Regions from separate parts of the Micromonospora sp. SH-82 genome, predicted to be linked through region 2. Evidence: riboswitches for the same ligand, from Rfam matches in the RefSeq annotation. Region 2 holds a riboswitch; each other region holds the start of a gene.
What was found. A riboswitch is a leader RNA that binds a small molecule or an ion and turns the genes downstream of it on or off. The one in region 2 is predicted to bind cyclic di-AMP.
Positions count from the first base shown of each region.

Region 1: linked by a shared signal. The riboswitch ahead of WHN02_RS20390 (transglycosylase family protein) and the one ahead of WHN02_RS25475 (coiled-coil domain-containing protein) in region 2 are both predicted to bind cyclic di-AMP.
Region 3: linked by a shared signal. The riboswitch ahead of WHN02_RS12765 (C39 family peptidase) and the one ahead of WHN02_RS25475 (coiled-coil domain-containing protein) in region 2 are both predicted to bind cyclic di-AMP.
Region 4: linked by a shared signal. The riboswitch ahead of WHN02_RS05270 (NlpC/P60 family protein) and the one ahead of WHN02_RS25475 (coiled-coil domain-containing protein) in region 2 are both predicted to bind cyclic di-AMP.

Region 1 covers NZ_CP148049.1:4,577,321-4,582,712, reverse strand. Annotated here, with positions in the region: gene htpG (molecular chaperone HtpG) at 1-1,350, shown strand, start outside; gene WHN02_RS20395 (hypothetical protein) at 1,455-1,748, opposite strand; cyclic di-AMP (ydaO/yuaA leader) riboswitch at 2,045-2,157, shown strand; gene WHN02_RS20390 (transglycosylase family protein) at 2,175-2,774, shown strand; gene WHN02_RS20385 (diacylglycerol/lipid kinase family protein) at 2,968-4,014, shown strand; gene WHN02_RS20380 (DUF1707 domain-containing protein) at 4,133-4,624, shown strand; gene WHN02_RS20375 (hypothetical protein) at 4,803-4,928, opposite strand; gene WHN02_RS20370 (hypothetical protein) at 4,963-5,392, opposite strand, start outside.
Region 2 covers NZ_CP148049.1:5,810,853-5,816,244, forward strand. Annotated here, with positions in the region: gene WHN02_RS25465 (HelD family protein) at 1-1,012, shown strand, start outside; gene WHN02_RS25470 (cation diffusion facilitator family transporter) at 1,120-2,034, shown strand; cyclic di-AMP (ydaO/yuaA leader) riboswitch at 2,188-2,318, shown strand; gene WHN02_RS25475 (coiled-coil domain-containing protein) at 2,364-3,482, shown strand; gene WHN02_RS25480 (PfkB family carbohydrate kinase) at 3,647-4,624, shown strand; gene surE (5'/3'-nucleotidase SurE) at 4,621-5,392, shown strand, end outside.
Region 3 covers NZ_CP148049.1:2,771,389-2,776,780, reverse strand. Annotated here, with positions in the region: gene WHN02_RS12770 (CDP-glycerol glycerophosphotransferase family protein) at 1-924, shown strand, start outside; gene WHN02_RS12765 (C39 family peptidase) at 1,086-1,961, opposite strand; cyclic di-AMP (ydaO/yuaA leader) riboswitch at 1,996-2,137, opposite strand; gene WHN02_RS12760 (acyltransferase family protein) at 2,426-3,706, opposite strand; gene WHN02_RS12755 (polysaccharide pyruvyl transferase family protein) at 3,928-5,253, shown strand; gene WHN02_RS12750 (glycosyltransferase family 2 protein) at 5,348-5,392, shown strand, end outside.
Region 4 covers NZ_CP148049.1:1,138,513-1,143,904, forward strand. Annotated here, with positions in the region: gene WHN02_RS05260 ((Fe-S)-binding protein) at 1-1,686, shown strand, start outside; gene WHN02_RS05265 (NlpC/P60 family protein) at 1,904-2,917, shown strand; cyclic di-AMP (ydaO/yuaA leader) riboswitch at 3,111-3,251, shown strand; gene WHN02_RS05270 (NlpC/P60 family protein) at 3,315-4,313, shown strand; gene dcd (dCTP deaminase) at 4,568-5,146, opposite strand; gene WHN02_RS05280 (pyridoxamine 5'-phosphate oxidase family protein) at 5,258-5,392, shown strand, end outside.

The DNA.
Region 1 (5,392 bases), 1.2 Mb from region 2:
AACCTCTTCGACTACACGGCCGAGGCGAAGATCCGGGAGATCGTCAAGCGGTACTCCGACTTCATCTCCTGGCCGATCCGGATGACCGTGTCGAGCACCGGCGAGGACGGGGCGGTCACCAGCGAGGTGCAGACCCTCAACTCGATGAAGGCGCTCTGGGCGCGCCCCCGCGACGAGGTCGCCGAGGAGGAGTACCGCGACTTCTACCGGCATGTCAGCCACGACTGGACCGACCCGCTGGAGACGATCCACATGCGGGGGGAGGGGACCTTCGAGTACGAGGCCCTGCTGTTCATCCCCGCGCACGCCCCGTACGACCTGTTCATGCGGGAGGGTCGGCGCGGGGTCCAGCTCTACGTCAAGCGCGTGTTCATCATGGAGGACTGCGAGGCGCTGATCCCCAACTACCTGCGCTTCGTCAAGGGTGTGGTGGACGCGCACGACCTGTCGCTCAACATCTCCCGGGAGATCCTGCAGCAGGACCGGCAGATCCAGGTGGTCCGCCGCCGCCTGGTCCGCAAGATCCTCTCCACGGTGAAGGACCTGAAGGCCAACAACGAGGAGAAGTACCGCACCCTGTGGGCCGAGTTCGGTCGGGCGCTCAAGGAGGGTCTCCTGGAGGACCCGGACAACCGGGACACCCTGCTGGAGATCGTGTCGGTGGCCTCCACCGACGACCCGGCGGAGCTGACCACCCTCGCCGGGTACGTCGAGCGGATGAAGGACGGCCAGGGCGACATCTACTACGCCACCGGTGAGTCCCGGTCGATGATCGAGAACTCCCCGCACATGGAGGCGTTCCGGGCCAAGGGCTACGAGGTGCTCATCCTCACCGACCCGGTGGACGAGGTCTGGGTGGAGCAGGTCGGCCAGTTCGACGGCAAGGCCCTGCGCTCCATCGCCAAGGGCCAGGTCGACCTGGACACCGAGGAGGAGAAGAAGGAGGCCGAGGCCGAGCGGGAGCAGCGCACCCAGGAGTTCGCCGGTCTGCTGACCTTCCTCACCGAGAAGCTCGCCGAGAACGTCAAGGAGGTCCGGCTCTCCTCACGGCTGACCACCTCACCGGCGTGCGTGGTGGGCGACGCGTACGACATGACCCCGACCCTGGAGAAGATGTACCGGGCGATGGGTCAGGAGGTTCCGCCGGTGAAGCGGATCCTGGAACTCAACCCGACCCACCCGCTGGTCGCCGGGCTGCGTACCTCTCACGAGCAGGGTGAGGACCCGGCCGCCCTCGTCGAGACCGCCGAGCTGCTGTACGGCATGGCGCTGCTGGCCGAGGGCGGGGAGCTGACCGACCCGGCCCGGTTCACCCGGCTCCTGGCCGACCGGCTGGCCCGTACCCTCTGATCTTTTCCGGTCAGACGTGTCTCGCGGGCCGGTGTTGCCGCACCGGACCCGCGAGACGTCACGGCCCGACGCCGGGCGGGGTCACCCACCCGACGTCGTGAGACTCAGGCCGCCGCGACCGAGCCGGGGTAGCGGGGCGGCGCCGCGACCGCGGCCAACGCGGGCCGGTCGGCGTGCTGCTGCTCCTGCTCGGCCGGGTACGCCAGCTGCAACGCCCGCCGCGCCCACGTGTACGCGGCGCACGGCTGCGGGCCGTCGGCACACTGCAGGTTCCGGCACTGCCCCTGCGCGGCATCCCGGTGCTGCTCGGCGACGACGATCGCCTGCCGCCACAGCATGGTGTCGGTCACGCCCGCCGGCACGGCGTCGCGCCGGTCGGATCCGATGGAACTGGACATGAGCGGCCCCCCTCGTACGCGATGTCCCCTTAACCCTCACCACTGAACCCCTGTTCTAACCGTTCCGGCCCGTCACAGTTGGGTGACGGTCGACACGGATGCCCTGGTCAGAGGTGTGTGAAGGCGCAGAATGCCGCCTGAGCGGCGAGTTCGCAACCCCGCCCCGTGTGGCCTGGTGAACAACCTCACGCAGCGTATGCACCCGCCCCGGGCCACCCCTACCGTCATACGGGTCCGCCGACGCGGACACCGCCGCCGGAGTACGCCCAATCCATGCCCCCGGCTCCGCGGAACACTCCACCACAGGGCATGGAGCGGGGGACCCAGGTTCCACGGTGCACGTCACCTCGGGGTGAAGCCGCCCACCGGCGGCCGGGCTCCTCGGCCCGAACCCGACAGCTCACCTCGTCGGCGTGGAGGAACCCCATGGCAACTCGACACACGTCCCGCGCCCTGCGCAACCCCCGACGGATCCTCGGCACCCTCGCCGTCGGTGCCGTGACCGGCCTCGCCGCCGTGTTCGGCACCGCCGCCCCCGCCCAGGCCGACAGCGTCGACTGGGACGCCATCGCCCAGTGCGAGTCCGGCGGCGACTGGAGCATCAACACCGGCAACGGCTACTTCGGCGGCCTGCAGTTCGTCCAGAGCACCTGGGAGGCGTACGGCGGCCTCCAGTACGCCACCCGCGCCGACCTGGCCACCCGCGCCCAGCAGATCGCCGTCGCCGAGCAGGTCCTGCAGGGTCAGGGCATCGGTGCCTGGCCGACCTGCGGCCCCCTGGGCGGCCCGGTCTCGCCCTCGGGCGGGTCGACCTCCGCCGCCGACGCCGCCGCCCAGCGCGCCGAGCAGCCCGCGTCGCGCAGCACCGACCGGGACACGTACGTCGTCGAGGCCGGTGACACCCTCGTGAAGATCGCCGCCGCCCACGACGTCACCGGCGGGTGGCAGGCTCTGCACGAGCGCAACAAGGACGTCATCGGCGACGACCCGGGCCTGATCATCCCCGGTCAGCGGCTCACCCTCTGACGTCGAGGCGAAACCCGGCCGGGGCGCACCTCCCGGCCGGGTTCCCCGCCGTCCTTCCCGCCGACTCGTCCCCGCCCGTCGTACCGGCCGGTCCGGTCCTCCGCCCGCCGGTGTGCCGGGTTTCGCCCCCGGCGCTGGTATCTCCAGGGTGGACACGCGTAGTGACGTCGCCGGTGGGGTACCAGCGACCACCATGAGCACGAACACCCTGGACGAGCGCCCCACGGACCCGGCCCGCCCCGACCCGACCGCCGACCCGGCCACCACCGATCCGGCCGCCACGGACCCCGTCGGCACCGACCCGGGCAGCGCCGACGCGGGCGGCACCCTTCGGGCGGGCGGCGCGACGACGCTGGGCACCGTGGCCGTCGTCGCACACCGCAAGAAGACCTTCGGCGGCGGGCTCGACGAACTCCGCGCCGCCCTGGTCGGCGCCGGGATCAAGAACCTGCTCTGGTACGAGGTGCCGAAGAGTCGCAAGGCGCCGAAGAAGGTCCGTAAGGCCCTCGACGAGGGGGCCGAACTGGTCTTCGTGTGGGGCGGCGACGGTACCGTCCAGCGCAGTGCGGACGCCATGGCCGGATCCGGTGTCCCGATGGCCGTCCTGCCGGCCGGGACCGCCAACCTCTTCGCCACCAACCTGGGCATCCCTACCGACCTGCCCGAGGCGGTCAGGATCGGTCTGCACGGCCCACGTCGCACCGTCGACCTGGGCAAGGTCAACGGGGAACACTTCGCGGTGATGGCCGGTGCCGGGTTCGACGCCGAGTTGATCCGTGACGCCGACCGTAACCTCAAGGGCCGTCTCGGCCGCCTCGCCTACGTCCTGACCGGGCTGCGGCACGTGCGCGGCGAGTGCGTCCGGACCCGGATCAGGATCGACGGCAGTGACTGGTTCGACGGTGAGGCCAGCTGCGTGCTCTTCGGCAACGTCGGCACCATCACCGGCGGCATCCCCGCCTTCGACGACGCCCGCCCCGACGACGGTGCCCTGGAGGTCGGGGTGGCCACCGCCAGCGGCGCTGTCGACTGGGCCCGCACCCTCGGCCGGATGGCCGCCGGCCGCTCCGAGGAGTCCCCCTTCGTTCGGATCACCCGGGGACGCACCATCAAGGTACGCCTCGACGCCCCGAGGACGTACGAACTCGACGGGGGTGCCCGGGGTGAGACGAACCGCCTCAAGGTGAAGGTCGTCCCGGCGGCGCTGACCGTCTGCTGCCCGGAAACTCAACAGGCGTAAGGCATTCCCCGTCCAGGGGGTGTGGGCTCGACGGTGTCTCCTGGCTAGGCTGGGCCGGCCCCCCGGTGATCATCAGGGATCACCGGGGTGACCGGCGACGGAGGAACAGGATTCACCGATGGATCTGAACGAGCGGGTGGGCACGGCACAGCGGACCCAGGTTCTCGACCTGCTGTCGCAGGCACTCGAGCAGGGCTACATCGACCTGGCCGACTACGAACGCCGGATGGCGGCGGTCCACAGCGCCACGGTCGTCGGCGACCTGACGGGGCAGGTCGCCGATCTGCCCCGTCAGTTTCACTGGCACCCGCAGCAGACCTCCGCCGCCACGCCGAACCCGCAGGTCACCGTCGACCCCGAGCAGCGCACCCGGACGATGACGATCGCCGCGGTCGCGCTCGGCGGGTTCTCGGTGGTCGCCTCCCTCTGCGCGGGCGTCGGCGCCCTGTTCGGAGTGGCCGCGATCCTGCTCGGCCGCCCCGGTCTCAAGAGCGCCCGCAACCACAACCTCGCCCTGACCGGCATGATCCTCGGCGCGGTCGGCATCGTCTTCTCCATCTGCGCCATCGGCATCCTCGTCTTCGGCGAACCGATCCCCGACCAGTCCTGACCCGCCCAGCCCGACACGCATCACCGCCGGAACCCCGCCCAGGCGCGTCACCGTCAGAACCCCCTTCCGTCGAGGATCTTGGAAGTGAGTGGCCCCTATGAGGGTCGATTCCTACCGAGATCTGGCAGCGTGTGTGGTCTCGCCCAGCGGATACGAGGTCGACGCCAGCGCCGGACTGTCAAGGGGCGTCGCAGGAGCCGCGTCGGGTGGGTGTGAAACCGGGACCGGGGCCGATGTCGGCGAGACGGCCCACGGCCGTCGGCAGGGAGGCGGTCCGGTCGGCGGTGCGGTGGTTTCTGATCATGGTTCTGCTCCGTTCGGGTCGGTTGACGGGTGGTTCAGTCCGCGACGGCGGTGTGCCAGTCCCGCAGGAACGCGTCGACCAGGCCGTACGCCCGGGCGTACGGGTCGAACCGTTCCTCGATGCTGCGACGGGCCAGGTGGGACAACCCGTCGGCGGCTTCGTTGAGCGGGTGCCCGGAGTGCGCCCGGACGTGCCGGAAGCGCAGGTCCGGACGGGTGCCGACCAGGCGGGCGAGGCGTACCAGGGTGGGCGGTGCGCCGTTGCGACGAGGACGGAGGCTGTACCCGTCCGGCATGAGGTGGATCCCGTCCTCGGCGCGCTGCCACCGGTCGAGGAAACGCAGTGCGGGCAGGCTGTCGACCAGGACGGTCAGGCCGGGCGGGACGGTGCCGTCGGTGAGCAGGTACTCCACCGCCCGCAGCTCGTCGACGAGCACCCGGGACGGTCCGGTCGGGTCGAGCCGG
Region 2 (5,392 bases):
GACCTTCGACGGGGAGATCGTCGACCGGCCGGAGTTGCGGGAGTTCCTCAAGGCGTGGTGGCCCCGCCTGCACCCCCGGCACGTACTGGGTTGGTTGGCCCGACCGGAGCGGCTGCGGGCGTACGCGGGAGGGATCCTGTCCCGGGCGGAGGTCCGGCTGCTCTCCGAGGCCTGGCGGAGCCTGGACACCGAGGGTCTGACCATCGCCGACATCGCCCTGCTCGACGAGTTGGACGCGTTGCTGGGCCAGCCGGTGAAGCCGGCCCGCCCCCGGCGGGACCCGTACGCCCTGGCGGGCGGGGTACGGGAGCTGAGCACCTTCGCCGACCGGCAGCGGGCCGCCCGGGAGGCCGCCCGGCAGCGCCCGGAGGACTACCGGGAGTACGCCCACGTGGTCGTCGACGAGGCGCAGGACGTCTCGCCGATGCAGTGGCGGATGATCGGCCGACGGGGGCGGCTGGCGTCCTGGACCGTCGTCGGCGACCCGGCCCAGACCGCCTGGACGGGTGATCCGGCGGAGCTGACCCGGGCCCGGGACCAGGCGCTGGGTCGACGTCGGCGGCACCGGTTCACGTTGACCACCAACTACCGCAACCCGGCGGAGATCTTCGCGGTGGCGGCGGCCGAGATCCGTCGGGTGGACCCCGACCTGCCCCTGCCCGTCGCGGTGCGCTCGACCGGGGTGGAGCCGGTGCAGCGGGTGCTGTCGGCGGCCGAGTTGGCACCGGAGACGGTGGCCGCGGCGACGGCCATGTTGGCCGAGGTGCCGGGGACGGTCGGCGTGATCACACCGGTGGACCGCCACCGCGAGGTGGCCGGGTGGCTGGCCGAGGTGGCCGAGCCCCGGCTCCAGGTGGTGACGAGCCTCCAGGCCAAGGGCATGGAGTACGACGGGGTGGTGCTCGTCGCGCCCGGGGAGATCCGGGCCGATCCGGGCTCCGGGGTCCGTACGCTCTACGTCGCGCTGTCCCGGGCCACCCAGCGCCTGGTCACCCTCGATCCCACCGGCTGAACGTCGACTCCGACGGTCGACAGGCCTCCCCTCGTCCGACACTTGCATACATAGCGATGTGAGCATAGGTTGTATCCCGGTCGGGTCGGACGACGGAGGGTGTGGGCGTGGGCGCAGGGCACGATCACTCGGCGGCGGTGGCGAACGCCGCCCATCGACACGTGGGCCGACTCTGGGCCGCGCTGGCCCTGCTGGCCGTCTTCACAGTGGTGCAGACGGTCGCGGCCTTCCGCACCGGCTCGCTGGCCCTGCTCTCCGACGCCGGACACATGTTCACCGACGTGCTCGGCATCGGCCTGGCCCTGGCCGCGATCACCGCGACCCGCCGGGCCACCACCGACCCGCAGCGCACCTTCGGCCTCTACCGCCTGGAGGTGCTCGCCGCCCTGGCCAACGCGGCGCTGCTGAGCGGGGTCGCGGTCTACGTCCTCGTCGAGGCGGTCCGCCGGATCGGCGACCCACCGGAGGTCCTCACCGGCCCGATGCTCGGGGTGGCGGTGCTCGGCCTGCTGGCCAACGTGGTCGCCTTCGGACTGCTGCGCAAGGGTGCCGAGGAGAGCATCAACCTGCGCGGCGCGTACCTGGAGGTGCTCGCCGACCTGGTCGGTTCGGTCGGGGTGATCGCCGCCGCGCTGGTCATCGCGTTCACCGGTTGGTGGTGGGTGGACCCGGTGGTGGCGGTCGCGATCGGGGTGTTCATCCTCCCCCGGACCTGGCGGCTGGCCCGGGCCGCCCTGCGGATCCTGGTCCAGGCCGCCCCGGAACACCTCCAGGTGACCGAGGTGCACGACCGACTCTCGGCGGTCCCCGGCGTGGCCGAGGTGCACGACCTGCACCTGTGGACGCTCACCTCCGGGATGGAGGTCGCCTCGGCCCACCTGACCACCACCCCGGGCGCGGAGATCGGGACGGTGCTCGCCGCCGCCCGGACCACGCTCCGGGAGGAGTTCCGCATCGAGCACGCCACGTTGCAGGTCGAACCCGGAGCGTCAGCGGGTGCCTGCGGAACCATCGAGTGGTGATGAGCACAGGCTTAAATTTCCGCGAGGATTGCTCTTTTTGCCGTACTTTGTCGCCCACCTCTCCGACACCATCGGTCACTTTGACTGCAACCGTCACACCCACCCCGGTAGGCTCGGTCCCGGCCTCCGCCGGGCGGCGCCCATCGGTGCCCACGGTGGCCGCCGCCTAATCGCCCACCCGGGCGAGCCGGGGAACCACGTTCCTGGGGTGCATCCGCGTCAGCGGTAGGGATCTTCCGTCCCGAACCCGTCAGCTAACCCGGTCGGCGGTTGACGGAAGGACAGGTCCATTGGCAGTAGTGGCATCACCGCGACGCATCACCGCCCGGATGGCGGCCCTGCTCGTCGCGACCCTCGCCCTCGGTGGCGCGGTCGCACCGGTCGGTCCGGCCCAGGCCGCGACCCGGGGAAGTCTGCTGGCGGCACCCGACGCCGACCCCGAGGGCGGCACCCCGGCCCTGCGCAACCAGCTGGAGGCGGCCAGCAAGGGATGGCTGGAGGCGAAGGCCAAGCTCGAGAAGTCGACACAGCGGCAACAGGAACTCAACGGTCGACTCAAGACCATCGACTCCGACCTGGCCGTCCAGAACACCAAGGTCGGTGAGATCGCCCAGGTCGCGTACCGGACCGGCCGACTCGGGGCGGCGAACGCCCTGCTCAACGCGACCTCCCCGGAGGGCTTCATGGACCGGGCCGCCGCGCTCGACCAGGTCGCCGCCAGCGAGGAGCGGGAGCTGCGCAAGCTCCAGGAGACCCGCAACCAGTCCGCCCGGACCAAGGTCGAACTGGATGCCGAGGTCAACGAGCAGCGCAAACAGGTCGCGACGATGGCCAAGCGCAAGGACCAGGCCGAGAAGGCCCTCGACGTCGCCGTCACGCAGGAGCGCCGTGAGGAGGCCGAGCGCCGCCGCCAGCAGCAGCAACAGCAACAGGCCCAGCAGCGCAGCAGCAGCGGCGGGTCGAGTGGATCGAGCGGGTCCGCGGCGTCCAGCGGGCCGGGCGGGAGCAGCACCAGGAACGCCAAGCCCGCCCCGCGTAACTCCGACGGGTCCTGGCCCCGGGAGTCGTGCAGCGTCAACGACCCCACCCCGGCCAACGGGTGCATCACGCCCCGGACCCTGCACGCCCTCAACCAGGCCAAGGCGGCCGGCTTCACCCGGTACGTCTCCTGCTACCGGCCGGGTGGATCAGGTGAGCACCCCAAGGGTCGGGCGTGCGACTTCGCCGCACAGCGCAACGGCTTCGGTGGGCACGCCACCGGCGGGGACCGGACGTACGGCAACAACCTGGCCGCGTACTACGTCCGCAACGCCGACCGGCTGGCCGTGCTGTACGTGATCTGGTACAGGCAGATCTGGCTGCCCAGCAGCGGCTGGCGCTCCTACAGCGGGGCGGGTGGGGACCCGTCCAGCGACCACACCAACCACGTGCACCTGTCGGTGTACTGACCCCCGGGTGACGCCCGGTGTCCCGCCACGACGGTGGGGCACCGGGCGTTCTCGTGCCCGGCGAGGCGTACGCCCGGCGTTTTCGTGCCCGGCGAGGCGTGCCCGGATCACCGCGTCGACGGTTATCAGGTGAACGACCCGGCGTACGGACGGAAGGTGGCCCCATGGACGGGCACGTGATGGTGTTCGCACCCACTCCCCTGCTCACGGTCACCATCGAACAGCCCAGCGACCACCCGGAGCTGCACCTGCACCCGGGCGGGCAGGGCGTCTGGCAGGCCCGGATGATCTCCTCCCTCGGGGTCCCGGTGGTGCTCTGCGCCAGCATCGGCGGGGAACTCGGTCAGGTCCTGGAGCCTCTGCTCGCCACCGAGGGGGTGGACCTGCGGACGGTCCGCCGCCACTCGACCAACGGCGGGTACGTGCACGACCGCCGCGACGGTTCCCGACAGGAGATCGTCGACGTGACAGGTGAACGGCTCACCCGCCACGAGCTCGACGAGCTCTACAACCTCGCCCTCGGGGAGGGGCTACGGGCCCCGGTGAGCGTCCTCAGCGGCCCCAACGAGCCGTCGCTCGTCCCACCCGACGTCTACCGCCGGTTCGCCGCCGACCTCGGGGAGAACGGTAGTCGGGTGGTGGTCGACCTCTCCGGGGAGCACCTCGCCGCCGTCCTGGACAGCGGGGTGTTCCTCTGCAAGGTCAGCCACGAGGAGCTGCTGCGCGACGGGTTGGCCGCCGACGACAGCGTCGCCGAACTCACCGGGGTCATGTACGACCTGCACCAGGCCGGTGCCCAGACGGTGGTGGTCAGCCGCGCCGAGGAACCGGCCCTGGCCCTCGTCGACGGGGAGGTGTTCGAGGTGGAGATGCCCCGACTGCACGCAGCCGACCCCCGGGGGGCGGGTGACTCGATGACCGCCGGGGCGGCGGCGGTGGTGGCTGTCGGCGGTGACATCCGGACGGCGATCCGTACCGGGGCGGCGGCGGGGGCGCTGAACGTCACCCGGCACGGGTTGGGTACCGGGCGGCTCGACTCGATCAACGGACTCGTCGACCGGGTCCGTCTCGTGCCGGCCGGGTCCCGCCCCCAGGAACGGATCAGCCCCGACGAGCTGGCCCACCGGGCGGTCGAGCGATGACGCTGCGGGTCCTGGTCACCAACGACGACGGCATCGCCGCCCCCGGCATCCAGGAGCTCGCCCGCGCGGCGGTGAGACGGGGGCTGGACGTGGTGGTCGCCGCCCCCCAGGAGGAGATGAGCGGCACCGGCGCGGCGATGACGGCGGTGGAGCGGGACGGACACGTGGTGGTCCACCAGCAGTCCCTGCCGGGGCTGCCCGACGTCCCGGCGTACGCGGTCAGCGGCTCACCGGGTTTCATCACGTTGATCGGGTTGCACGGTGCCTTCGGTCCGGCCCCGACAGTGGTGCTCTCGGGGATCAACCGGGGGGCGAACGCCGGACGGGCGGTACTGCATTCGGGCACCGTGGGGGCCGCTTTCACCGCCGGTGCCAACGGCTGCCGGGCGTTGGCGGTCTCGCTGGACGTGCTCAACGCCGGGGACGCCACCCCCGGCAGCGGGGGTGCCGCCGTGGCTGCGGCGGCCATGGTCCGCGACGCCGAACGGCACTGGTCCACGGCGGCCCGGGTGGCCCTCGACCTGCTCCCCCGGCTGACCGCGTTGCCGATCGAGGACATCCTCAACGTCAACGTGCCGGACCGCCCCTACGACAGGCTGCGCGGGGTACGCCGAGGGTCGCTCGCCAGCTTCGGCCAGGTGCAGATGACGGTGGCGGAGGCCGGGCACGGTTTCGTCCGGACCTCCCTGGAGGAGCCCGGGGAGGCCCTGCCGCCCGGTTCGGACCTGGCGCTGCTCGCCGATGGGTACGCCTCGGTCACCGCGATCC
Region 3 (5,392 bases), 3.0 Mb from region 2:
AACCACGGGGCGAAGAACAGCCACTGCGTCAGGTTCAACCACCTGACCCACATCCAGCTGCACCACGGCGACAGCGACAAGGCCCCCAGCGCCAACCCGGTCTCCGGGATCTTCGACCGGATCTTCGTGGCCGGTCCGGCGGCGGTCGAGCGGTACGCCCGCGCCGGGGTCGACATCCCGGCGGAGAAGTTCGAGGTGGTCGGCCGCCCCCAGGTGGAGGCGATCGAGGTCCGCCGGGAGGCGGTTCGGGGCCTGGCCGGCCCGACGGTCCTCTACACCCCCACCTGGACCGGGCACCACGCCGACGCCAACTACTGCTCCCTGCCGCAGGGCGAGACCCTGGTCCGGGCGCTGCTGGCCCGGGGTGCCACAGTCATCCTCCGGGCCCACCCGTACACCACCCAGAACCCGGCCTCGGCCCGACAGCTGGCCCGGCTCACCGAGCTGCTCTCCACCGACCGGGCCCGCACCGGACGGCCGCACGTCTTCGGGGCCGCCGCCGGTCGGGACCTGACCCTCACCGAGTGCGTCAACCGGTCGGACGCGCTGGTGTCGGACGTCTCCGGGGTCATCTCCGACTACCTCTACTCGGGCAAGCCGTACGCGGTGACCGACATGGTGGGCGAGGGTGACCGGTTCACCGAGCGGTTCCCCCTGGCCGGTTCGGCGTACGTGCTCCGGCGGGACATGTCGAACGTCGACGAGGTGCTGACCGCGCTGTTGCAGACCGATCCGGCGGAGTCGGCCCGGTGGCACACCCGCGCCCGCTACCTCGGGGACTTCCCGGCCGAGTCCTACGCGGAGGTGTTCCTGGCGGCCGCCCGGCGGCACCTGGACCCGGCGTGGACCCCGCCGGGTCCGCGTACCGGTGGGGATGCCGGGCTGGCCGACGCCGCCACCGGGCCACTCTCCCCCACCGCCTGAGCGACCACCGGGACGAACGCCGCTCCCCCACCGCCTGAACGGGCACCGGGACGAGCGCCCCTCTCCCATCGCCTGAGCGGCCCCGCGAGAACGAGACGGGCGCCGTCCCCCCTGCGCGGGGGGACGGCGCCCGTCTCGTGGACCGGGTGGGGCCTGCCGACTCAGGCGGAGTAGCCCCGGCTGGCGATCCAGTCGGCGAGCGTGCCCACTGTCAGCCAGTACGTCGGGACCGCCGGATTCGCCGAGTCGGCGATCTTCACGGTCCGGCCGTCGTCGCGGTAACCGACCACCGCGACGTAGTGTCCGCCCGGGAAGGAGTGCCAGCCCCCGGCGAGGTCGGTGGTGGTCCCGGCCACGTTCACCACCACGCCGCGCTCGTCGGCGACCGCCGCGACCAGGTCGGCCCGGAGCCGCTCGGTCTGGGCGGTGGTGGCGGCGTTGCCGGGGATCATCGTGGTCCGGTACGGGCTGCCGTCCACCACCTGGTTGAGCACCCGGGTGGTGTCGGCGGCCGAGTTGGTGCCCATCGTCGTGGTGCCGAGCCGCACCGCCAGGTCGTCCTGGGTCCGGGCCAGGCCCATGGCCGACAGCGCGTTGCGTACCGCCGCCGGGCCGCAGTAGTAGTAGGTGATCTGGGACTGGTGGTCGTGGTCGAGGACCTTCGACGCGGGCGGCTTCGGAGTCGCCGTACGGGTCAGGTCGGTCGCCGGTGCGGTGGTGCTGGTGGCGCTGCTCGCGGTCGCCGTCGGAGCGGGGCTCTGCGAGCGGGCGGTGGCGGTCGGGGCCGGGGTGGTCAGCGACGGCGCCGCGGTCTGCGGCGCGCTCAGCTCGGCGCGGGCGGGAAGGTCACCGGCGTAGGGGGCCTGTTCGGCGACGGTGGCCGGGGTGGGCTGGTCGAGGTCGGACCCGTCACCGGTGACGGCGACGCCGACTCCGACGCCCGAGGCCACCATGAGGGTCGCGGCCGAGGCGGCGACGACCTGGTACGAGCGGTCTGCGGTGAGCCGACGCAGCTGTCGCCCGAGATGGTGTCTCACTGTCGACTGAAGGGGATGGTGAGGCAAGGAACGGGGCTCCTTCCGATTCCGCCTACCGGGTTAGCTGACGGATTCGGGCGGGAAGAAGTCGCCCTACCGGGAGTGCTGGCTCCCGGATTCACCCCGGACTACGTGGGTCCCCGGCTCGTCCTGAGACGATTGAGCGGGTCGGAGCGGCGTCGCTTTTGCGATCGGGAACCGCACCGGACGCAGCGACACTACTGGCCGAGCTTTTCCCTGCCAACCCGGCTTGACCTGCTTAAACCTCGATCATGGCAGCAATCTTCACCGCACTCCGACAGTGTCGTGTATCTATGGGACGGGCGGTTTCATCCATCCGTCGAGGGCGACAACCGGACGTTCGGTGAGCATCCCCGAGGGATTGTCGGCGGGCGACGTCCCACCTGCGTCGCGTGACCGGATCCGGCGTCCTGTGAGCGGCATCACCGTCACGACGGGATGGGTCAGCGTCGTTCGGCGTCGCCCACCGGCTGCTCGGCGGCGGACGCCGCCGAGCGCGGCCCCGGCACGACCGGCTGCGGCTCGGGCGCGACCGACTGCGGTTCCGGCGCGACCGGCTGCGGCTCGGGCGCTACCTGTCGTGGGTCCGAACCGGCCGACTGCGGTCCCGACCCGCGCCGGGTGCGGCCGGAGCGGGAGGGGGCGAGCAGGCGCATCATCGGGGTCTCCAGGTACCTGTGCATCAGCCCGGCCAGCACCAGGTTGACCAGGAGGAAGGCCACCACCGCCACCGGCCCCCACCAGCCGGGCAGGCCGACGCCGTAGACGCCGGCGAGCCGGAGCACCGTGACCATGACGAAGACGTGCACCAGGTAGAAGGCGAAGGAGACCTCGCCGAGCCAGAGCATCGGCCGGGAGCGCCAGGGTGAGCGGCGGCCGTTGATGTCGGCGTCCGCCGCGGCGGTGATGACCAGGATGTACGCCACCGACAGGACCGCCGCCCAGAGCTCGGCGCGGATGAGCTCACCGGCCGCCACCCAGACGGCCACGAACACGACGCTGGCCACCGTCAGCCGGGGACCACGCCAGCAGCCCCGACGCATCAGCTCGGCGGCGGCGACGCCCATCCAGAACTCGAACGACCGGGTGATCGGGAAGATCTGGGTGAACCACCACCGGTACTCCGGTGGCACCAGCAACTGCGTCGGCCAGAGCGCCAGGATCAGCAGCGGTACGGCGACGACGACGGCCCAGAGCATCCAGGGTCGGGCCCGCCGGATCGCCGGGAGTGCGAACGGCAGGCACAGGTAGAAGAACAGCTCGCAGGAGAGCGACCAGCTGACCGTGTTGATGCTGTAGAAGTGGCCCGGAGTGGGGTCCCACGCCTGCAACAGCAGCAGGTTGGTGAGCGCCACCTGACCGTTCACCGGGTCGACGAAGTAGAGCCCGACGAGCAGCACGACCATCCACATGAGAATGTGGTTGGGATAGATCTTCGCGGCCCGGCGACGCCAGAAGGCCCGTTTCGAGTCCTCGGGGCGGGCCGACCAGACCAGGACGAAACCGCTGAGGATGAAGAAGAACTGCACTCCGGAGAGGCCGAGGGTGAAGACCTTCTCCAACACGCCCTGGGGTCCCGGCTCGGCGACGACCCGCATGGTGGCGGCGTGGAATCCGTACACCAGCAGGGCGGCGATCCACCGCAGTCCGGTGAGCGAGGGCAGCCGGGACAGGGCGGGGGTCGCTCCGGTGGCGGTCGCGCCGGTCGCCGATACGCTGGTCACGCCACCACACCGACCACGACCGTACGAACCACCACGACGTCTCCTCCTCCACGCTCCGTCGCCGGGGGTCGACCGGCCGCCGCCGGGGACCATACCGCAATCGGACGACCGCTCATCTTCGCGGCCGAATCGGACGGTGGTGACGGGCGTGGAGTAGGTAAGAGCCGATGCCCTAATATCCGCAGACCAGCCAGCGGGGGCATGGACGAGAGGGACCAGTGATGCACCAGCGGATTCTGCTCCGGGCCAAGAAGGGGCCCTTCGACATCTACCCGCCGGAGGAGACGTTCGAGCGGAACTGGATCGGCGACAACTCGGGAAACCTGGTTTTCAGCCACTCGGCACACAAGATCCTCCGGACCGCCAATGCGGAGATCACCTCGACCGGGTTCCGCTCCGACGCCCGGGACGCGGACATGATCAACGAGAACTACGACGTGTTCGTGGTCCCGTTGGCCAACGCCTTCCGGCGCAGTTTCGCCCACCGGCTGGTCAGCATGACCCGGCTGATCCGTCGCCTGAAGATCCCGGTGGTCGTCTACGGTGTCGGCGCGCAGACCAACCTCAAGGGCGACCTGGAATACCTGCGCCCGATCGACGACCAGGTCAAGGACTTCGTCGGGGCCGTCCTCGACCGTTCGCACACCATCGGCGTACGCGGTGAGATCACGGAGAACTATCTGCGTTCGCTCGGTTTCGACGCGGTGGAGGTGATCGGCTGTCCGTCGATGTTCCTGCACGGCGACACCCTGCGGGTGGAGAAGAAGAAGCCGTACCTCGGCACCGACGACAAGATCGCGCTCACCGTCTCGCCGTACGTGAAGTCGATGGCGAAGGTGATCAGTTCCCACCACCGGAAGTACCCGAATCTCTGTTACATCCCGCAGGACGTCAAGACCCTCGGTGTCCTGCTCTACGGTGACGCCCCCGAGGACCGTGGAAAGAAGAGCAACATCCCGATCCACACCTCGCACCCGCTGTTCACCGAGGACAAGATCCGGATGTTCGTCGACCCGTGGACCTGGATGGACCACCTCGCCGACTTCGACTTCAACTTCGGCACCCGGATCCACGGCACCATCACCGCACTGATCGCGGGCACCCCCGGTTACCTGTTCGCGCACGACTCGCGCACCCTGGAACTGGCCCGCTACTTCGACATCCCGTACCGGGAGATGACCGACGTCTCCGGTGAGGTGGACGCCGCCCAGCTCTACGACGAGGCCGACTACACGGCACTCAACAACGGGCACAAGGCCCGGTACGAGACGATGATGGCCTTCCTCACCCGACACGAACTCGGCAATTCCTTCGCCGACGGGGACAGCGCCGCGCGCTTCGACCAGCAGGTGCTCGACACCGTCTACCCGCCCGGTGTGGGGCCGCAGGCATGCGCCCCCAACGACCAGTTGGTCTCCCGGATCGACTGGCTGCGCGAGCAGAACCGCGAACTGCAGGAGAAGCTCGGCGCGGAACGGGACCAGCAGTTGAAGACCCGGGTCCGGCGGGCGCTGGGCAGCCGGGTCAAGCAGATCCTGAACCGATAGTTCACCGACGGGCGGCGGGCTGTTCAGCAATCGCCCGCCGCCCGTACACGTCAGGTTCCGGGGCCGGCCACCCGCGCCGTCGATGGTGTCGAGCGTGGTCACTGAGTCGACGCGAACCCCATTCCTGAGCTTCGTCGTC
Region 4 (5,392 bases), 1.6 Mb from region 2:
CTCGCGGTCCTGGTGATGGGCTTCGTCATCCGGGGCTTCAAGGTCGCCACCGACCACTTCGCGTACCCGACCTGGGCCACCCCGCTCAGTCACGCCGTCGGCGCGGTCCTGCCCGACTGGGAGAACGGCGTCAGCATCGCCGCCCTCATCAAGATCTCCATCTCGATGACCTGGGTCATCGTGATCGCCCTGAACGTCACGATGGGCGTGGCCTGGCACCGCTTCCTGGCCTTCCCGAACATCTTCTTCAAGCGGGAGCCGGCCGAGGCGAACTCCGGTCTCGGTGCGCTGCGCCCGATGACGAGCCAGGGCAAGCCCCTCGACTTCGAGGAGGCCGACCCGGAGACCGACCAGTTCGGGGTCTCACAGGTGGAGCAGTTCACCTGGAAGGGGCTGCTGGACTTCAGCACCTGCACCGAGTGCGGGCGGTGCCAGTCGCAGTGCCCCGCCTGGAACACCGGCAAGCCGCTCTCGCCCAAGCTGCTGATCCTGAGCCTGCGCGACCACGCGTACGCGAAGGCGCCGTACCTGCTGGCCGGGGGTGGCAAGGACCTCACCGGCGAGGAGAAGGCCACCGCCGCGCAGCTGGCCCACATGGACGTCCTGGCGCTGGCCGAGGCGGAGAAGCCGCTGGTCGGCGACGCCGAGTCCGGGGGGATCATCGACCCGGACGTCCTCTGGTCCTGCACCACCTGTGGTGCCTGTGTCGAGCAGTGCCCGGTCGACATCGAGCACGTCGACCACATCGTCGACATGCGGCGCTACCAGGTGCTGATCGAGTCGAGCTTCCCGTCCGAGGCCGGCGTGATGCTGCGCAACCTGGAGAACAAGGGCAACCCCTGGGGTGCCCCGCCGAACACCAGGGAGGACTGGACCAAGGGTCTGGACTTCGAGGTGCCCCGGGTCGGTGAGGTCGAGGACTTCGAGTACCTCTTCTGGGTCGGCTGCGCCGGTGCGTTCGAGGACCGGGCCAAGAAGACCACCCGGGCGGTCGCCACGCTGCTGCACGAGGCCGGTGTCTCCTTCGCCATCCTGGGCGAGGGGGAGACCTGCTCCGGCGATCCGGCCCGCCGGATCGGCAACGAGTTCGTCTTCCAGATGCTGGCCCAGCAGAACGTCGAGACGCTCAACGAGGTCTTCGAGGGGCGGGAACCGGCCAAGCGCAAGATCGTTGCGACCTGCCCGCACTGCTTCAACACCCTGGGCAACGAGTACGGCCAGCTCGGCGGCGAGTTCGAGGTGGTCCACCACACGCAGCTCCTGGCCCACCTGGTCGCCGATGGCAAGCTCACCCCGGTCCAGCCGGTCGACGGCGGGGTCACCTACCACGACCCGTGCTACCTGGGCCGCCACAACCGGGTCTTCGCCCCGCCGCGTGAGGTCCTGGGCAGCGCCATCGGCGGGGGCACGGGCGACGCCGACCTGATCGAGATGCCGCGCAACAGCGAGCGCTCGTTCTGCTGCGGTGCCGGGGGCGCGCGAATGTGGATGGAGGAGCGGATCGGCAAGCGGATCAACGTGGACCGGGTCGAGGAGGCCATGTCCACCGGGGCGAAGACGGTCGCCGTCGGCTGCCCGTTCTGCTCGACGATGCTCAACGACGGGGTCAACGGCAAGGCTGCCGGAGAACAGGTCGAGGTGGTCGACGTGGCCAGCGTCCTGCTCCGCTCGGTCCGGCCGGAGTGACCGGAGGGTGACCGACCCCCACATTGATGGGTACCCCTCGATCGCCGAATAGTGGATACCGTTGGTGTGCAAGCGATTGCTTCACCGTAATGGTGAAGATTGTCTTCTTGCCCCGATCGCTTTGCTTCCCTAATGTTGGGCACCGGCCGCTTGTGGGTCGTCTGTCTCGCCCTCCCCTCCTCGCGAGGCGCCCGGCGGCCGGTCGGCAAAGGAGTCGGTGCCGGTGGCGAGCCTGCCCCCTCATCGTCGTGTCCCGAAAACGCCCGCCCGAGTACGCGGCGCGCGACGGGCATTGGCGCGTCTGACAGCCCTGTGTGCTGCCGTGATCGTCGGCGCCGGGATGCTCGCCGTACCGGCGCAGGCGGAGCCCACGGTCGAGGAGATCGAAGCGCAGATCGAGAAGCAGTGGCGCCAGCTGGAACCCACCATCGAGCAGTACAACAAGGTGCGGTCCGAGCTGAGGGTCAACCGCAAGAAGTCCGACGACCTCGCCAAGAAGATCGAGCCGTTGCAGCTCGAAAGCGAGTTGGCGCTGAACCGGATCGGTGAACTCGCCTCCCGGTACTACATCATCGGCCCCTCGTACGAGCTGGGCGCGGTGCTGGTGAACAGCCGCCCCGGGCAGCTCGGCGAACAGCTCACCCTGCTGGACCGGGTGGCCACCGAGCAGCGTCGGCAGATCGAGGACGTCCTGGCCGTCCAGGCCAGGTTCAACACCCAGAAGGAGAAGCTGGACACGCTCGTCACCACCCAGGTCAAGCAGGAGAAGGATCTGGCGAACCGGCGCAAGAAGATCGAGGGTGAGATCAAGACCCTCCGGGCGTCGATGCCGAAGACCACAGTGCAGACCGCCAACTGCCCGACCATCAACGGGGTGGTGAACGCGGCGGCGCGTACCGCCATCCGGGTCGCCTGTGCGCAGATCGGCAAGCCGTACGTGTTCGGGTCCACCGGGCCGAACTCCTTCGACTGCTCCGGACTGACCCAGTACGCGTACCGGGCCGCAGGCATCAGCCTCACCCACTTCACCGGGGCACAGTGGAACGAGGGACGGGCGATCCCGCGTAACGAGGCCCGCCCCGGCGATCTGGTCTTCTTCCGCAGCGACCTCAGTCACGTCGGCATCTATCTGGGCAACGACAAGATGGTGCACGCGGCGAGAGCCGGTGTCCCGGTCAACGTCTCCAGCATCAACACGATGCCGGTCGCCGGGTTCCGACGACCTGGCTGACCCTCGGCGTACCCGAGGCCCTCCGTCGTCGACCACCAGACGACGGAGGGCCTTCGTGTGTGGGCCGCGCCGCGCCCGAGAGTGAACGAACGTGAGACGGAGTGTCACGTATCGCTCCGTTGCGGATAGGCGGTCGTCTCTCTACGCTGGTGAACCGTCGGTCGGCAGCAGAACCGTCCAACCCGGGCGGTCACGAACGACACCGCCGAGTCGCCCGCAGGGGTGATCCGGGAACCCAGGTACGTCGGGGTCAATCCGCAGTCCGCTGCGGTAGGGCGTCCCCTTCCGCCCGAACCCGTCAGCTGACCCGGTAGGCGGTTCCGTCGAAGGAGTACCGAGCCCGGTGGCACTTCATGCCCCGCGGCCACCGTCCACCAGGTCGGCGCAGGTCGACCCGGTGCCGGCTGGGCCGCGCCCACGCTCGTTCCGTTGCACCACAGCACTGGCCGCGACCGCTGCGGTCCTGGTCGGGGCCGCCGTCCTCGGGGTCCCCGGCCCGGCGTACGCCGAACCGTCGGTGACAGATCTCGAACGGCAGATCGACAGGGACTGGCACCGACTCGAACCGCTCATCGAACGGCACAACGCCGTCCGGCAGGACCTCGCCGACAAGCGTCGGGAGGCCGCCGCCCTGGCGGCCAGGATCGACCCGCTGCAACGCCAGGTCGACGCGGCGATGAAGCAGGTCAGCGACCTGGCCGTGCGGGCGTACAAGGGTGAGGGCTTCTCGGCGCTCAACCTGATGCTCTCCGGGCGTACCCCCGGTGAACTGGTCGGCCGGATCGAGCTGATGGACCGGTTCGCCCACCGCCGGCAGGAGGACGTCCGGGCCGTCCGGGACCTGCGTGACGAACTGGCGGCCGGGAAGACCCGACTCGACCGGATGATCGTTCAACTCACCCGGGCGGAGAGGGGGCTCGCCGCGAGCCGTCGACAGATCGACGCCGAGATCGCCAGGTTGCAGAAGCTGCGGCTGCGGGCGTACGACAGCGGTGCCGGTGGGCCGCTCCGCCCGGCGCCCTGCCCCGTCACCTACCCCGGGGGTACGGCAGGTGACGTGGTCCGGTTCGCCTGCGCCCAGATCGGCAAGCCGTACGTCTGGGGCGCCGAGGGGCCGAAGGCGTACGACTGCTCGGGATTGATGCTCGCGGCCTGGGCGAAGGGCGGTGTGGCGCTGCCGCACAACGCCGCCCGGCAGCGGAAGGTGACCTCCCCGGTCGGCCGCGCCGACCTGCGCCCCGGCGACCTCGTCTTCTACTACCGCGACGTGCACCACGTGGGGATGTACGTCGGTGACGGCTGGGTGGTGCACGCCGCCCGGTCCGGGGTGCCGGTGCGGATGAAGCGCCTCGGTGACGCCCCGATCCACAGCTTCGGTCGCCCCGGCAAGGGCTGACCGTTCCGGCTGTCGGCGAGTGCACGTCGGCCCGTGAGACCGACGTGGTGTCCCTGCCGACGGCAGGCCCGGGTACCGCTGTCGCGGTGGTGCCCTGCGCGCCGCCCCCGCTGGTCCCGCGGGGGCGGCGCCGGGTCCTCCCCCGGCGGTCCGTCCCGTGCCCGCTCACGTCCCCCGGCGGGGCGCCGTGGCCTTCGGTGGCTGCTGGTCGGTGCCGGCGGGCCGGTGCTTTCGGGCCGGGTGTCGGCCCTGGGTCAGCGGGTCGGCCAGGTGCGCCAGTGTTGCCAGGAGCGGCTCGGGGTCGGGCCGCGCTGCCCCTGGTAGCGGGAGCCGTAGACGGCCGATCCGTACGGGTGCTCCGAGGGGGACGAGAGCCGGAAGATGCAGAGCTGTCCGATCTTCATCCCCGGCCAGAGGGTGATCGGCAGGTTCGCCACGTTGGACAGTTCCAGCGTGACGTGACCCGAGAAGCCCGGGTCGATGAACCCGGCCGTCGAGTGGGTCAACAACCCCAGTCGGCCCAGGGAACTCTTCCCTTCGAGTCGACCGGCGAGCTGCTCGCCGAGGGTGATCACCTCAAGGGTGGAGGCGAGCACGAACTCGCCCGGGTGCAGCACGTACGGCTCGCCCTCGGGCACCTCGACCGGGGAGGTCAGGTCGTCCTGCTGGGCCGCCGGGTCGATGTGGGTGTACAGGTGGTTGTTGAAGACCCGGAAGAGCCGGTCGAGGCGTACGTCGATGCTCGAAGGTTGCACCAGGGAGGGCTCGAAGGGCTCCAACGCGAGCGTGCCCGTCTTGATCTCGATCAGCAGGTCACGGTCGGAGAGAAGCATTTGGCAACCCTATCGAGCACGCTCCGGGGCACCCGATCGGGTGCCGGTGATCGTGCCGGGTGACCAGCGTGTCGGGTCGATTCTCGTACAGGTGTTCGATAAGATGTGGACATGGCTTCCTGGTCCGACTTCGCCGCCGACGACCCCCGACTCGCCGACGGGATTCGCCTCCTCATGCAGCAGTACGGGCCGGGCTTCGGCTACCTGGCCACCGTCCGCGCCGACGGTGGACCCCGGGTCCACCCG